Regions from separate parts of the Arthrobacter sp. CC3 genome, predicted to be linked through region 1. Evidence: riboswitches for the same ligand, from Rfam matches in the RefSeq annotation. Region 1 holds a riboswitch; the other holds the start of a gene.
What was found. Region 1 has a riboswitch for cyclic di-AMP ahead of PV761_RS04130 (M23 family metallopeptidase). Riboswitches for the same ligand answer to the same signal wherever they lie in the genome.
Positions count from the first base shown of each region.

Region 2: it holds a riboswitch for cyclic di-AMP, as region 1 does, so the genes downstream of both, PV761_RS09825 (NlpC/P60 family protein) here and PV761_RS04130 (M23 family metallopeptidase) in region 1, are expected to answer to the same signal.

Region 1 covers NZ_JARCCY010000004.1:196,435-203,945, forward strand. Annotated here, with positions in the region: partial or broken gene PV761_RS04110 (DUF4193 family protein) at 246-341, shown strand; gene PV761_RS04115 (multicopper oxidase domain-containing protein) at 435-1,895, shown strand; gene PV761_RS04120 (hypothetical protein) at 2,565-2,888, opposite strand; partial or broken gene PV761_RS04125 (IS1380 family transposase) at 3,249-4,642, opposite strand; gene PV761_RS04130 (M23 family metallopeptidase) at 4,786-5,547, opposite strand; cyclic di-AMP (ydaO/yuaA leader) riboswitch at 5,553-5,755, opposite strand; gene PV761_RS04135 (hypothetical protein) at 5,900-6,043, opposite strand; gene PV761_RS04140 (four-helix bundle copper-binding protein) at 6,636-7,049, shown strand.
Region 2 covers NZ_JARCCY010000013.1:10,953-18,463, reverse strand. Annotated here, with positions in the region: gene PV761_RS09865 (TetR/AcrR family transcriptional regulator) at 1-540, shown strand, start outside; partial or broken gene PV761_RS09860 (four-helix bundle copper-binding protein) at 583-984, opposite strand; gene PV761_RS09855 (hypothetical protein) at 1,098-1,580, opposite strand; partial or broken gene PV761_RS09850 (cytochrome c biogenesis protein CcdA) at 1,778-2,528, opposite strand; gene PV761_RS09845 (F510_1955 family glycosylhydrolase) at 2,533-3,417, opposite strand; gene PV761_RS09840 (DUF305 domain-containing protein) at 3,514-4,143, opposite strand; gene PV761_RS09835 (hypothetical protein) at 4,283-4,756, opposite strand; partial or broken gene PV761_RS09830 (HAD-IC family P-type ATPase) at 4,850-5,232, opposite strand; cyclic di-AMP (ydaO/yuaA leader) riboswitch at 5,604-5,769, shown strand; gene PV761_RS09825 (NlpC/P60 family protein) at 5,773-6,513, shown strand; gene PV761_RS09820 (hypothetical protein) at 6,744-7,208, shown strand; gene PV761_RS09815 (copper resistance CopC family protein) at 7,302-7,511, opposite strand, start outside.

The DNA.
Region 1 (7,511 bases):
CCCCGACAGGCCTCAGCCGGGAAACGTATTCGGCCCAGGGTACTGTTGACAGGCTGCTCGGCACGATGCGATGCGGACCATCGGGCGAAACGTCCTATTCTCTCGCCGGTTTTCGTTAGCTCGCCGCAGTACAGGCAGCGGATGTGCAGGTCAGAGATCCGACGGCATGCGTTGCCAAGGAACAACGGCGCCACGGTGTACGTTGCATGTCCGACATATCCGTTAGCAAGAAAGAGTAGTACCTAGTGGCAACTGATTACGACGAGCTCCGCACAGACGTCAAGGAATCGCAGAATGATTCGCTGGAGGCGCTAAAGTCGGCGAAGAACCCGGACGCCCAGGATGCCGATGCTGCCTCGCGAGCTTGGGTTCGATGAACGGTCCCTCCGCTTGCCGCGCCCCGGCCTACCCTGCTTGCACGTTGGGCTGAAGCTGTGAATCCTCCTATTTCGCGGCGCACGTTCCTGCTCGGAACGGCAGGCGCCGCAACCCTGACCGTGACCGGTTGCAGGAACGGCGACACACGCGGGGCATTTTCCACCGTCGGGACCCTGGACTTCGCCAATCCTCTCGGCATTCCGCCGCTGGCTGCCTCGATGACGGCAGAAGACGGAACCCGGGTCTTCCAGTTAACCGCGAAGGCCGGAAGCAGCCGTTTCCTGCCGGACAGGACCACCCCTACCTGGGGGTATAACGGAGGGTTTCTGGGCCCCACCCTCAGGGCACGCCGCGGCGAGAAGGTCCGCGTCACCGTGGCGAACGCCCTGGAGGAGTCAACGACCGTGCACTGGCACGGCATGCACCTGCCCGCCGTCTTCGACGGCGGTCCCCACCAGGTCATCGATCCCGGCGCTGTCTGGGCCCCTGAGTGGACCGTGGACCAGCCAGCGGCCACCTTGTGGTACCACCCGCACCCCCATGGGCAGACCGAAGCGCAGATGACCCGCGGCTTGGCCGGCATGTTCATCCTCGACGGCGAAGAGCCGGTTCAGGGCCTGCCGTTCGAGTACGGGGTGGATGATGTTCCCGTCATCGTCCAGGACCGCACCTTTGGCGATGACGGATCCTTCCGGCCGGTCCCGCCCGCCCAGACCGGGCTGCTGGGCGACACGGTCCTGGTCAACGGGACCTTCAACCCGCACCTGGCCGTCACTACGGAGGCTGTGCGGCTGCGGCTCCTCAACGCTGCGACCGCCCGCATCTTCAACGTCGGTTTCGCTGATAACCGGCAGTTTCAGGTGGTGGGCAGCGACGGCGGCCTTCTGCCGGCACCCGTTGGCGTTGGGAGGCTGCTGCTCTCACCGGGGGAACGGGCCGAAATCGTGGTCCGGTTCAAGCCCGGGGAACAGCCCGTGCTCCGGTCCTTTCCCCAGGAACTGGGGATGAGCAGGGAATTCAACGACGGCGCCGGCGGCAACGACGTGCTGGACCTACTGCAGTTCAGGGCCGCCGCAAAGCTGGCCGGCTCACCGCAACTGCCCGAACGCCTGGCCGAGCTGGAGCCCGTTGATCCGGAAACGTCGGCGGCAAGGCGCAGCTTTATTCTCAAAGGCATGTACATCAACGGGCGCATGATGGACATGTCCCGGATCGACGCAACCGTCGGCGCCGGGACGGTGGAAATATGGATGGTCAGCAACACCGATAACCAGCCGCACAGCTTCCACGTCCACGGGGCACAGTTCCGGATCCTGGACCTCAACGGTGCCGATCCCGGCCCCGAATTCTCCGGGTGGAAGGACACCGTGTTCCTGCCGGTGCGGACCTCGGCGCGGATCGCCTTGAAGTTCGGCCGCCACGCCGACCCGGAGACGGCCTATATGTACCACTGCCACCTCGTAAGGCACGCCGACCAAGGCATGATGGGCCAGTTCACCGTCGTCCAACCCGGGTAAGGCCAAAAAACAGACGCCTGCATCGTGCGCTAAAAAAGCTGACGGGCCGTTGCCACCATGACTGCGAACGGGTCTGTCATCCCTTATGGGGGACTTACTGGTAGCGGCCGTTATTCAAGTGGTCTGTATTCGTGCGGCTTTTGATTCCCTCCAGTGGTTGGTTGGTCGTGGTGGCCTGGCGCGTAGCTTGCCCAGGGTGATCCGGCTTCGGTGGCGATTTTGGTGGTGCTGGTGTGGTGGTAGCCGAGTGCCTGGGCGAGGACGGGCGCCGGGGCTTGGAGTACCAGCTGTCGCATTGCGGAGCTTCATGCCCTTTGGGGCGGTATGCCGAGTTTGCGCAGGAAACCGCGGAGGGTCACTGGGTGCATGGGCTGTCCGGCGCGTTGACCGGGGAATAGCCACTCGGATCCGGGGTTGGTTGCGGTGGTTTGGTTGGGGCGGTTTGCCAGGTAGTCCTTCAGGATCCGGGCGAGTGGGGCGGGTACTGGACGCACGGCTTACTAACGAACGCCACCCGGTGGCTCCCGTGCACAATGACGGCCGACAGAAATCGCCCCTTATTGTCCCACGGCCGGGGCTATGTCCGCCGTGGCCTTCTCGGCCAGGTGCTGGGCGGGAACCACCCAACGGTGGACCTGGACGGCACGGCCTGCCGCAGGCGCCGCGGGCTCATGCCCGTCCGGGGCCCTCGTCCCCCGGTCCGCTTCCGTTGGTCGCCTCGGTTTTGTTGACCCCAGGCTGGCTGCGGGCATCATCCGTTTCTTCCGAAACGGGTTCGCTTCCTTGCTCGAACTGCGCCCGGTAACGCACGCGTCGGATTCGTCTGGTCATGGAAACCATGAGCAGGACAACTGCGGTGACCATGAACGCCGTCATCGCGAAACCCAGGAATCCGGGAGTTACCTGATCCGCGTCCAGCCCTGGCCTCAGACCTTCGTTGCCTGGACCCGGTGCCGGCGACGTGGCGAGGGCGTAAAGACCCGCTGCAGCCATTGGGATTTGCACCGTATAGTCCTTTGTCCGGCTCGTTGCGGGCGCCCGCAGATGGCCCTCGTGCCTAATCCGCCCGAGCCCGGAACCATGACTGGCACTGAGCGCGGTCCGTCAGGACCGCAGAGAAACAGGGCAGGACGCACCCGCAACTGTACCGCTTCATCGGGCGGCTGCCGCTTTTGACGCGCAAGCAGTCAGCGCAGCCGCCTAAGCCTTGATCCACCGATCCGCCTGGGCTGATGATCTGAGTCCGGGGTTTTGACGGTTTGCGGGCTGAGGGCATGCCCGGGCGCTGGGCCTCGCTGCCCTTGGTGTTCCACTGGTGGTCCTGTTTGCGCCATGTGGCTGGGTTGACGGGGTTCAGGCAGGTTGCGGCGGCGGGTAAAGAACCTCGAACAAGGCCTGCCAGGCGGCTTTCCAGGGCCAGGCTTCGGGCAGGTGAAGTCGGATGCGTCGGGCGCTGGTGGCGATGCGGGCCGGGACGTGGATGAGTTTGCGGCGGATCGTGCCGGTCCGGGCTTTGCCGAAGGGCCCGGCGGCGAGGAGCCCGGCGGCGCGGGTGAGGTTGTATGCCATGACCGCGGCGACCAGCCATGCCGAGTTCGCGGCGAAAGCACCGAGGGCATATGGGCCAGGGCGCTGTCCTTCAGGTCGGCATTGACCTGCTCGATGATGGCGTGTTTCCGGTGGGTTTTGTCGGCCCTGACGGCGTCCAGGAGTTCGGCGTCCACGGTGGTGAAGAATGCGTGGTGCCGGTGGGTTTCAAACAGGGTGGGTTGTCCGTCGCTGGCTTTCGGGTTCAGTTCCGGGATGCGGCGCACCACCAGCCGGCCGGTGATCTGCTCGGCCTTTTTGCGGGAGCTGAACGCGGTGAACACGGTCTCGGCGACCTCAGCCTTCGAGACCCAGGTGTTGGTGGTCTCGTCGAAGACCGCGTCGGTGTATTCGATGGTTTCCCACGCCGTTTCAGGGATCCCGGCGATGGCGCGTTTGACGGCCGGGTCCATGCGCACGGTCACCGACACGTCCGCCCCGCCGGCCAGGGCGGCGGCCACCGCGGCATGGCCGTAGAAGGCCGAATCGAAACGGCACAGCACCTGCCCGTCGGTCTGCGGACGCTTGAGCGTGGACAGGGCATCAATAATCAGACGCTTGGCTCCCCGGGCCGAGTTCGCCGCGCCCTTGCGCAGCCGTTGGGCGGCGATGACCGGGGCGGTGTCCTTGGTGGAGACCGCGGCCAGCAGGGCGTTCAGCCCGCGGACCCCGGAGTATCCGTAGCCGGAGCCCTGCTTGGCGTAGCCGTGGACCTCGATGATCGTGTCGTCCACGTCCACGAACACAAAGTCACCGGCCGCGGGTGATCCCAGCAAACGTGCCCGACAGGCGAGGTTTCCCAGGAAGCGGGCCGCGACTGCATCGAGCTGGCGCACGTGACCGAACGTGAAGGCCCGCAGGAACGAGCCCAGTGTTGAGGGCGCGTAGCAGGTGGTGAAGAGTCGCTTCATTCCGCCGTGGCGCAGCAGGGCCATGTCATCGATGCTGTCCGCGCCGGCGACCATCCCCGCGACCAGGGAAGCGACCTTCAGTCCGGCGTTCGCGCCCTTGTCCGTGGGCACCGTCAGCCGTTCATGGGCCAGTTCCTGCAGTCCGGCGTCCCGCGCCAATGTCATCACCGGGAGCAGCCCGGCCGAGGACACGAGATTCGCCTCGTCGAAGGAAGCTGACACCGCGGCCGGCTTATAGAAAACTTGCATCTGCGAGATGCTCCTCTTCTTCAGCAAAATTGTTCTGTCGCAAGTCCAATTTTCCCTGAAAAGGCGAGCATCTCGTTCTTAAAACGCCGAAGACGACCCAAACCTCATCGGTGGATCAAGGCTAAGCGGCCGGGGGCCGGGCGTCAGATGAAGGCAGCCGGGTCGACGGTCTGGCCGTTGACCATGACCTCGAAGTGAAGGTGGCAGCCGGTGGAGGCACCGGTTGTGCCTACCCCTGCAATCTGCTGGCCCTGAGCCACGGACTGTCCGGCGGAGACACCGATGCTGGCCAGGTGGTTGTAGGTGGTCTTCAGGCCGTTGCCGTGATCGACGACGATCCGGTTGCCGCTGCCGTACGGGCTCCAGCCGGCCTCGGTGACGGTGCCGGAACCGGCGGCGAAGACCGCCGTCGAGCACGCCCCCGTCAGATCAACCCCGGTGTGCATTTCAGCTGCCGCCCCGGTGATCGGGCTGACCCTGAAACCGAACGGGGAACTGACGCTCATCGACGCGAGCGGGGCACGCAACCCCGTGGATGCCGCCTCAGGCGCGGGGCCAGCCTCAAGCGCCTTGACCGCCCCTGCAGGCTGTACCGGCGCGGGCGCAGGCTGGGAGGTCACCTCCGGGCGGTCAAAGGTGAGAACAGTGTCAGCTGCGGCCGTGACCGCCGCTTCCGGAGCCGGGGCTGCCACGGCCGCTGGCCGGTCCTGGGCCGCAACGCGGCTGCCGGAGTCAGCCTGCGCCGCGGACAGAGCTGTGAGGGCGATCATTCCCGTTACGGCGGCCGTCACCCCGAACTGCTGGCCGCGTAGCCGGAACGTTGGTTCCTGGAAAAACGGACGGCGGCGTGGTGAGGCAGCGGCCGGAAGGGCACGGCGACGGCCGTGTTGTGGCTGGGCAGGCAAGATAGTGGTCCTCTCGGCGCCGGCGAAGTTAGCTGTCGGATTCGGACGAGTGGACTGTCCGGCTGCCCTGCAGGACGCGATCAGGACGCGCAGTCACAGGGTCGGCTTCACCCCAAGGTGCATCATTACGCACCAAAAGTGGGTCCTCCGCCCCCGCCTGAGAAGATCAGGTTCACGGACCGCCGGCGGGGTTTGGCGAAGCGGTCACATCCATACCCGTTGGGGGGGTATGTGTTTATCTAACTTTAGCGAAGCCTCGGCTTAAGTTACAAATCCGTTATCAAAAGCGCTTAAGAGGACAGGGATGGTGACTGGCGGGGCACCGGAAGGTTACGCTGGGCGGGACTTGCCCTCAGGAGAAGACGAGATGGCCCTTAAACGTTCGACGCTTCCACTGCTGGTCCGCAGGCTTGCGGCGCTGCGGGCTGTCCTTTCCTGCGTCGTGATCGTCCTCCTGGCGGCCGGGCCAGTTGCCTTCTGTAATGGACAGGTCCACGTGGTGGGGGTGTCCGACCCTTACGCCGCGGCACAGCGCCAGACTGCGATCCCCGGGGGACAGGAGAACCCTCGGGGACATTCGAACAGAGTGACGCCGGTCGGAGCCCAATCCGCCGCCGACGTGCTCCACGGGGTCCCGCGCAACGGGTGCCACGAGATCGGAGACACCCGTGCACTCAGTCCACGGTCGTGGCCCGTTGCTGTGACCGACGCGGCGCAGCCAAGGCCCGGAACGCTCATCCCTGATTCCGCGGATCCGCGCGCCCTGCCCCCGGCGTCCCACATCGCCAACAGGCCCCAAGCACCGCTGAGCCGGCAGGCGCTAACCCTAACTCAGCTGTCTGTCAGTCGGACGTAGAAGGGCACGTTCTCCCCGTCCGGCCGCGCGAACGCCAGGCCATAGGCCTGCAAGTGGCACCGTTCGACCAGGCGGGCGTAAACACCGCGTGCGGGCCGCCCTTTGGGTCCTGCCTTCAGCGATCAGAAGGAGGCCCGAGAAAGAACATCAGCCAAACAGCCGGCGCATCAGAAAACATCAGCCGGTCTCCGCACCAGGTTCCTCCCATTCAGTATTGGAAAGAGAGACAGAAATGACACACGGAAGCACCCACAAGATGCTCGATGCGTACCCGAAGGATCTGGGCGGCATCGATCAGCACAAGCTCGCCGAATGCATCGCAGCGTGCTTTGACTGCTCACAGGCCTGTACCGCCTGCGCTGATGCCTGCCTCGGCGAAGACATGGTCGCCGAGTTGACCAAATGCATCCGCACCGATCTTGACTGTGCGGACGTCTGCGCGGCCACGGCAAACGTACTCTCCCGCCACACCGGCTATGACGCCAACGTCACCCGCGCGGTGCTGCAGGCCTGCGCCGCCATCTGCAAGGCCTGCGCCGAGGAATGCGAACAACACGCAGGCATGCATGAACACTGCCGGCTCTGTGCCGAGGCCTGCCGCCGTTGCGAAAAGGCATGCAACGAGCTTCTCAGCTCGCTCGGCTGACCCTGCCCCAAGGCCCTGCCCAACGGTGACCGGAGATCCAACGCCTTCCGGCACCCGCGGGAAGGCCTGCCCTGCGGCATCCCGGCCTTAACGATGTCCACACGGACCAGGACGCTGAGCTTGTCTGTCACGGTGCTCCTGCCCCTATGGGGGACGGCCGCGACGCTGCGACCGCCCACGCAAGCCTAGGCATGAACTGTGACGCACGCAACACCCCCCGCACTCATTCAACACATCCCCGGGGTCCGGGACACTGCCGCACGGCCGGAAAATGAACAGGCCCGCACTCCGGGCGGATCGGCGCATCCCAACTGCCCGCTGAGCGGCTCCCGTCCGGGTGTCCGCCGGCATTCCTTGGGAAGGGAGCGTAGCGCCTCATGTCGCTCAGCTTGAAAAATTCCGTGGCGGTACGTCCCTCATTCCCACCGTGATTGCCCAGCACGACAACCTGCCTGTGGTCGC
Region 2 (7,511 bases), on a different contig from region 1:
GACACCACGGCTGCTTTGGTGGGGGAGCAGGGGCTGGCTTCGGTAACGATGTCGCAGATCGCGCAGTCAGCCGGGATCGGGCGGGCTACTCTGTACAAGTATTTTCCCGATGTTGACGCCATTCTCGACGCCTGGCACGAGCGCCAGGTCCAGGCACACCTGAAACAACTGGCCCAGGTCCGGCACAGCGCCGACGGCCCTGAGCGGCAGCTCGAAGCCGTTCTCCAGACCTACGCCATGATTTCCTACTCGCGCCATGGCGGGGCAGAGGCGGCGCGGCTGCACCAGGGCCAACATGTGAGCCACGCTCAGCAGCACCTCAACGACTTCCTCGCTGACCTGCTGCGCGAGGGCGCAGAGGTGGGGGTCTTCCGTGACGATGTCGCTCCCGACGAGCTCGCCGGGTACTGCCTGCACGCCTTGGAGGCGGCAGCCGGGCTGACGTCCCGCGAAGCCGCCCACCGGCTTGTTAGAGTCACGATGAGCGGACTGCGGCCACCGGCGGGAACACCGCATCTCCGGCCGGAGGAGATCGGCTAGCAGATAGATCAGCCAGCCGGCAGCGGGCGGCGGCCCGGTGTCTCACCCCACCGCAGCCAGGAGTGCGGCGCAGGCGTCTTCGCAGCGGCGGCAGACCTCGGCGCAGATCCTGCAGTGTTCGTGCATGCCGGCGTGCTGCTCGCACTCTTCGGCGCAGGCGGCCCGGCAGGCTTCAAGCAACGCACTCGTAATGGCTGTATTGGTGGCGGTTTGGCGGGTCAGGATGTTGCCGGTAGCGGCGCAAATGTCGGAGCAGTCCAGCTCCATGCGGATACAGGCCGCAAGGTCGGCGACCATCTTTTCGCCCAGGCAGGCGTCAGCGCACGCCGTGCAGGCCTGCGCACATTCAAAGCAGGCTCCGATGCACTAGGCCAGCTTGTCCTGATCAAGAGTGCCGACCCCCTTAGGGTGGGCACCGAGCATCGCACTGATGTGATGAGTCATGATGCAGCTCCTGTCACTGCGGCCGGGCCATTGCCGGCCGTCACGCCCCACCCTAGACCCGCCGCGGTCACGCCGTCAGCCTCTCTCGCTGGCACCACCAGGCGACAGGCGTACTAGCGAAGGATCAACTTGGCCAGCACGACGAAGAGTCCAGGCAGGAAGAGCACCAGGCGAAGGAACGATCCGACTGCTTCGGCGGCCCTGACCTGCTCCGGCTCGGCCGGCACCGCGGTCTCGTACAGTGCTGCTGCGATCCGAAGCTGGTAGCTCAGGACCTCCTGGCGGAAGATGAACCACACGACGGCGAGGACCATCATGACAAAGCCGAGTTCAACGGTGATGCCGGACCCCGCGGAGGGCGAGGTGCCGATTCCGTAGACCACGGCGACATCAAGACCGGCCGCGGCCACGGCCACACAGCCTGCAAGTCCCCAGCGGTGGCGCACACCTTTAGCGGCAGCCTGGTTCTGCCGGATCGCTTCGGAGGGCTGCCGACCCGCCGCGGTCCGGCTGCCGCCTCTGGCCAGGCCAACCCCGAGTGCGATAGCGACAGCAACGATGGCTACACCTATCAGGAGCAGGAACGGGTCATGCATGGTCGGGTCCTCCTATCCCGGAAGCCCTGGATGCATGGGCAATGGACGCGCTGGGGAGCGCAGCCCCGGATTTTCGCCGTGAGTGCCATTCCTGGGAGACGCGGTTCGGGAGTATGAGGATGGCCACGGAAACGTTCCACGGCGGAGATTCAGGCATGGGGCGAAGCAGACCTGCGGGGCGTCGGTGTGCCAGATGGTCAGATGGGTGTGAGGAAGGTTCCGGAGAGGTTCTGAAGCCGGTAGATCCATTGCACCCAGACGCCGGTGTCCATGAGGACTCCAAGGATGATGAGCATGGAGGCACCGGCGATGTTGACTGTGCGGATGTGCCGGCGGACGAAGTCCAGTGCGGACCCGACCCAGCCTAGGCCCAGGGCCGCGAGGGTGAATGGGATGCCCAGCCCCAGGCAGTAGGCGAAGGCCAGAAGCGCCCCTCGTTCGGCGCTGCCGGTGGTGACGCTGAGGGACAGGACAGCGCTCAGGGTCGGGCCCATGCACGGTGTCCAGCCGAGGCCGAAAACGATGCCCAGCAGCGGAGCTCCGGCCAGGCCCGTCCGGCGGCCGAGGGTGATTTTCCGGGTCTGCTGCAGCCAGGGGATCATGCCGAGCAACGCCAGGCCCATGAGGATTACCACGACGCCGAGGCCGCGCATCAGGGTGTCCTGCCAGCGCAGCAGCCAGGAGCCGATGGCCCCGAACGCCGCCCCGTAGAGGGTGAACACTGCAGCGAATCCCAGCACGAAGAGTCCGACACCGGGCGAGCACGCGGCTGCGGTTCAGGGGCTGCGTCGGATCGGTCAGCCCGGAAACGAATCCGAGGTAGCCCGGTACCAGCGGCAGGATGCAGGGGGAGAGGAACGACACCAGACCCGCTGTCATGGCCAGGGGGATGGCGATGAGCAACGCGCCGGAGGTCACCGTGGAGGCGAAGTATTCTCCGATGTTCACTGGTTCAGGACTCCGGGGAGGGCCGGAAGGTCGTGCCGCCGTCGGTGGAGACGACGATCCCTTCCTGGGTGGCCGCCCAGATCTGTGATTGGCCGTTGGCGCTCTTGACTGCCGCTATCGCCAGGACTTCCTTATCGATCCGGCCCTTCTTCGTCCAGGTCACGCCGGCGTCGGCCGAGTAGTGGACGGTTCCGTCGGGTTCGGCTCCCGCCACTTCCGCCGCGGTAGCGAAGGCGGCGAACTGGATGACCGGCCCTGACTCCACCGCCGCCCACGTGGTGCCGCCGTTGGTGGAGCGCTGGATTCCTTCCTGGGTGGTGGCCAGAACGGTGTCACTGCCAGGGTGCCCTGCCAGGACTGCCGGGGCGAACCCTGCTGACACGGTTTTCCAGGTCTTGCCGTCAGGGCTGGTGCGCAGCGTTCCGTCGAATGCCACGATCCCGGACTTGGTGGTGGTCATGGCGTGGAAGTCTGATTCGCCTTGCCGGGAAAGCTGTTCCCAGGTCTTTCCCCCGTCGACGGTCTTGAGGAGACCGAGGGGGTTGGGCAGGTTGGATCCGGCTCCCGGGTGGCCCGAGGCATAGAAGATGCCGGAATCCTTGCCGGCGGTGAAGCCCATCAGGTCGTTGGTGCCGCCGATCTTGCTGGCGGGCTGTTTGCTCACATCGAACAATCCGTCGTGCGTGGCCAGCAGGACCTGGCTGGTGTCACCGCTGACGGTCAGCCCATGGACGTGGCTGCTGGGAAGGCCGCTGCCGGCCTGCCCGGTTGATGATGCGCCGGCTGCCTGCCCAGTGGAGGGCGTGCAGGCGGCAAGGGCCAGGACGAGCGCGGCGGCTCCGGCCAGCACGGCTGAGGACCGTGACATGGTTTTGGATGAGATAGGCATGAAAACTCCGAGTGTTGGGGGACGAAAAGGGAGAGTGCAGGGCCGGGCACCGGCCTTGCCGCACGTGGGCGGCGGGCCGGCACCCGAAGGTGATGGTTACAGGGTGGCCAGCAGCTTTTGCATTTCCTGGATTTCTGCTTCCTGCGCGGCGACAATGTCCTTGCTGAGCTGGACCGCGTCGGCGTTCTTGCCGGCCGTGTTTTCGGTCTTGGCCATCATGATCGCACCTTCATGGTGGGCGGTCATCTGCTTCAGGAAGAGCCGGGCCGCATCGCTACCCTGGGCGGCGTCGAGCTTCTGCATGTCCGCGTCGCTCATCATGCCGGTCATGCTGTGGCTGGAGGGCATCGTGGCGGTCTCGTTCCAGCTCTTGAGCCAGCCGGTCATTGTCTCGATTTCGGGGCCTTGGGCTGCCTTGATCTTGGTGGCCAGCGCGGTGACGGACGCCGGGATGTCTTTCTTCTTGAGCATCGTGTCGCTCATTTCCACGGCCTGGGTGTGGTGCGGGATCATCGTCTGCGCGAACGTGACGTCCGCGGTGTTGTGGTCCGCGGCGGCTGCCGTTGCGCTGCCGGGGATGCTGCTGGCTGTCGCGCTGGAGCTGCCGTGGTCCATGCCGGGCGTGGAGGTGCCGGAGGGTCCGGCTCCGGATCCGGAGGCGCAGCCGGCCAAGGCGATGGCCGCGGCGATGCCGGTGACGGAAAGGGTCAGAAACTTCTTAGTCATGAGATCAGGTCCTTCATACATCAGCTGGCGCGCAAGGGCGCCTGAGGAATACGTGCATCAGTGATGCACCCGACGGTCCGCTTGGGACTGTCAGGGTAAAGGGGGCATGCGCCGGGAGGGTGGCGGCGCGGGGCCTCTTTTACGTCCTGCTGATGGACAGCTCACAAGGCGAAGGGCTGCCGGGAAGATAGGACCACTGGCCGGTGACGGCACCTGCTGCGGTGTTGTTGCTGTTGCCCAGCACGTTGGTGCCTGGCGGCGGCGCGGCCATGGACGCGGTTTTCGCCGAGGGAGTGCAGGCAGTCGTCATGGCCTGCATGCTGGTGCAGTCACCCGACTCTGAACACTGCTCAACGGCGACCCCGGCCATGTTCTGCCCTGCAGAGGCATGGTCAGGGACCGTGCCGGATTCCGCCGGGTGTCCGGTGTGGTCAGGGGATGCTTCCGTGGTGTGCGCGTCGGCGGCTGGCGTGGCTGAGGCCGGGGAGTGCATGGCGTGGGTGCCGGTGAGGACGTGCATGCCGAAGATTCCAGCGATGATGGCCAGCACCGCGGCGACCAGACCCGCACGGCGAAGGAACCCCGGCGCCTGGCGGTGAGCTGTTGCGGTCATGACGTTCCTCCTTTCGATGCGGCTCTGGTGTCGCTTCTAGGCTACCGGCCACGGGGCGATGCGGTGCTCCCCTGGCCGGTAGCGCCTCTTGGGTCAACGAACCTCGGATGGGTTCAGTTTCACCCGTCGCAGCAGCTGCGCATTGAGCGCGACCACGATGGTGGAGACAGACATCAGGACCGCGCCGGCGGCGCGGGAGAGCACGACGCCTGCGAAGGCGAGCACCCCGGCGGCCAGGGGCACGGACAGGACGTTGTAGCCGGTGGCCCAGATGAGGTTCTGCCACATCTTCCGGTAGCTGGCCCGCGACAGGTCCACCATGGACAGCACCGCCCGAGGATCATTTCCCGCCAGGACCACTCCGGCTGATTCCATGGCCCGTCGGTCCCGGCGCCGATCGCGATGCCGACCTCTGCTCTGGCCAGCGCCGGGGAGTCATTGACCCCGTCGCCCACCATGGCGACCTTCATCCCCCGCCTCTACCGCAGCACTGCCGCTTTCGCCGCCCGGAGATGGGTGGCCCTGCTCTTTCTCTGCTGCCTCACAGTGAAGGGGCCCCAAGTCGCCCCATCACCAGTGCCCGCACGGAAGGGTCTGGCCTCTTATTAGGTTTCTTCCAGCGCGCCGCTGACGAGGGCTGAGGGTGTTCCTCGGCACGGCCGAGCATGCGAATCCGAGCCAGCACCGATGAAACACCTCCATCCTCCCTGTCCTGCTTTAGGGAACACATGCTTCCGTCCCGTTATGCAAATGTGACAAAGTGCCGGGTTTTCGAGTACGGTCGAACGCGTGCCGGTTTCTCCGAATGCGGCACTCCTGAGCAGATTGCCTAGCTCTGCCGCTGCCCGGGATCCGTTCGCAAAATTCGTCCGGCAGAGACGGGGAACCCAAGAGTGGCCTGCTTCGGGCAGGCCTTGGGGTGAAGCCGCGCTTCCGGCCTTGCGCTGGAACTGCGGCCGGGTGTCTCCCATCCGAATCCGACAGCTAACCTCGCAGGCAGTGGGAGAGGCCCTTTCATGTCCATTCGCCGTACTCACGGCCGCCACCGCGCGGTTCCCGTCCAGACCAGCGCCCTTGCGGTCCTGTCCAAATCCGTCGCTGACAACGCCGGCGGTGTGGGCCGACAGGCGGCCGTCATTGCCGCAGCTTCCGGACTCGTCCTGACCAGCGGCGTTGCTGCGCAGGCAGCTGAGGCCCCGGCCCAGCGCGACGCGGAGCCGACCTCGTACCTGGAGGTCACCAGCCAGGTACAGGCTCCGCTCAGCGCAGATGCCACGGTCCAGATTTCCTTCGAACGTCCTGCCGTGGAGACCACGCCCGCCCCTGTTGTAGAAGCACCCAAACCCGTCGCCGTTGCGAAGGCTGCTGCGCCGGCCAAGGCTCAGATCACCGTCACGCCCGCTGCGGCCGCGCCGGTGGCCGCCCCGGCAGCAGGCGGAGTCAACGCGACGATGGTTTCCGCCGCCTACGCCCAGATCGGCATGATCCAGGACTGCACACGACTGGTGGAAAACGCCCTTAACGCTGCCGGGATCCCCGTCGGAGACCTCGGCCCCATGCAGTTCATGAATTACGGGACCGTCGTGAGTGACCCGCAGCCCGGTGACATGGTCATGCAGCCCGGACACGTCGGCATCTATGTCGGCGACGGCCAGGTCCTCAGCTCCGGTTTGAACGGCAAGAACGAAACGGCTGTCCACCCGCTGACCTGGATGACTTCCAAAGGCTCAGTAACTTTCGTCCGGGCCGGGGCCTAACACCCAACTGAAGGCTGGCGTTTCGTTGCCTTGGGGGCAGCGAAACGCCGACCTTCAGTGTGCCACCCGGTCGATGAGCAGCCCCCACTCCTGCCCGCCCGGCCGGTCGGATCGTTGCATGTTCGATCCAGCGGATGCTGTAACGTCAGGGAAGGTAAAACAGCTGCCACCCCTTACTCAGGCACCACGGCAGTCCTGCGTCCGGCAGTCCCACTTTTCAAAGGAATTTCATGGATACGAACACGCCAGCTCAGGCGTCCAACGCTGGGCCCCTGCCAGGCGGGGACCAGGGCAAAACGGCCGGCATGCCCTTGGGCGCCCGGCGACTGGTGCTCATTGGCGGGCTGTGTATCCCGGTCGGGCTTGTCGCAGGGCCATACCTGTTCGGTATCCAGCTGATCGCTGTCGCCGGTGTCGTGGCGGTCAGTGTTGCCTTGTCTTACGGGATCGGGCCTGCATGGTTCACGCGGTGGCCACGGCTGACAGCCGCGGCCGGCGAGGCCTGGATGGCGGCCACGATCGGCTACTGGCTGACCGTCATGGCCGCTGCTGACGCCTCGGCCCCGGCCCCGGAAATGTCCTCAGTACTGTTCTACACCGGCGTTGCTGCCGTTGTGGTGATGGCGGCAGCAGTTCTGGCCGGTACCGTCGGACGCTTCAGGTCCCGCAGACTTCCCGCCGGAGCAGCCGCTTAACGTCCCGACCGCCTTAAACGACCGGTCCGCAGGGCCCCGGGAGGTGTGCTCATCCCCGGGGCCCTGCGGCCGCAGAAAGCCCGGTGCTCTGGTTCAGGCGCCGCTGTCGCCTGTCCGCTCCCGGCGGCGGGACAGATAAATAAGGCCGCCGATGACCGCCAGGACGATGGCGGCGATGCCGACCGTGAGGAGGGCGTTGCTGTCATCGGGCGGCGGTACGCGGTCCGGCACGGTGTTCGCCGGGGCGCTGGCCGTCGCTGTCGCTGTCGCTGTTGCTGTTGCTGTTGCTGTTGCCGTTGCCGT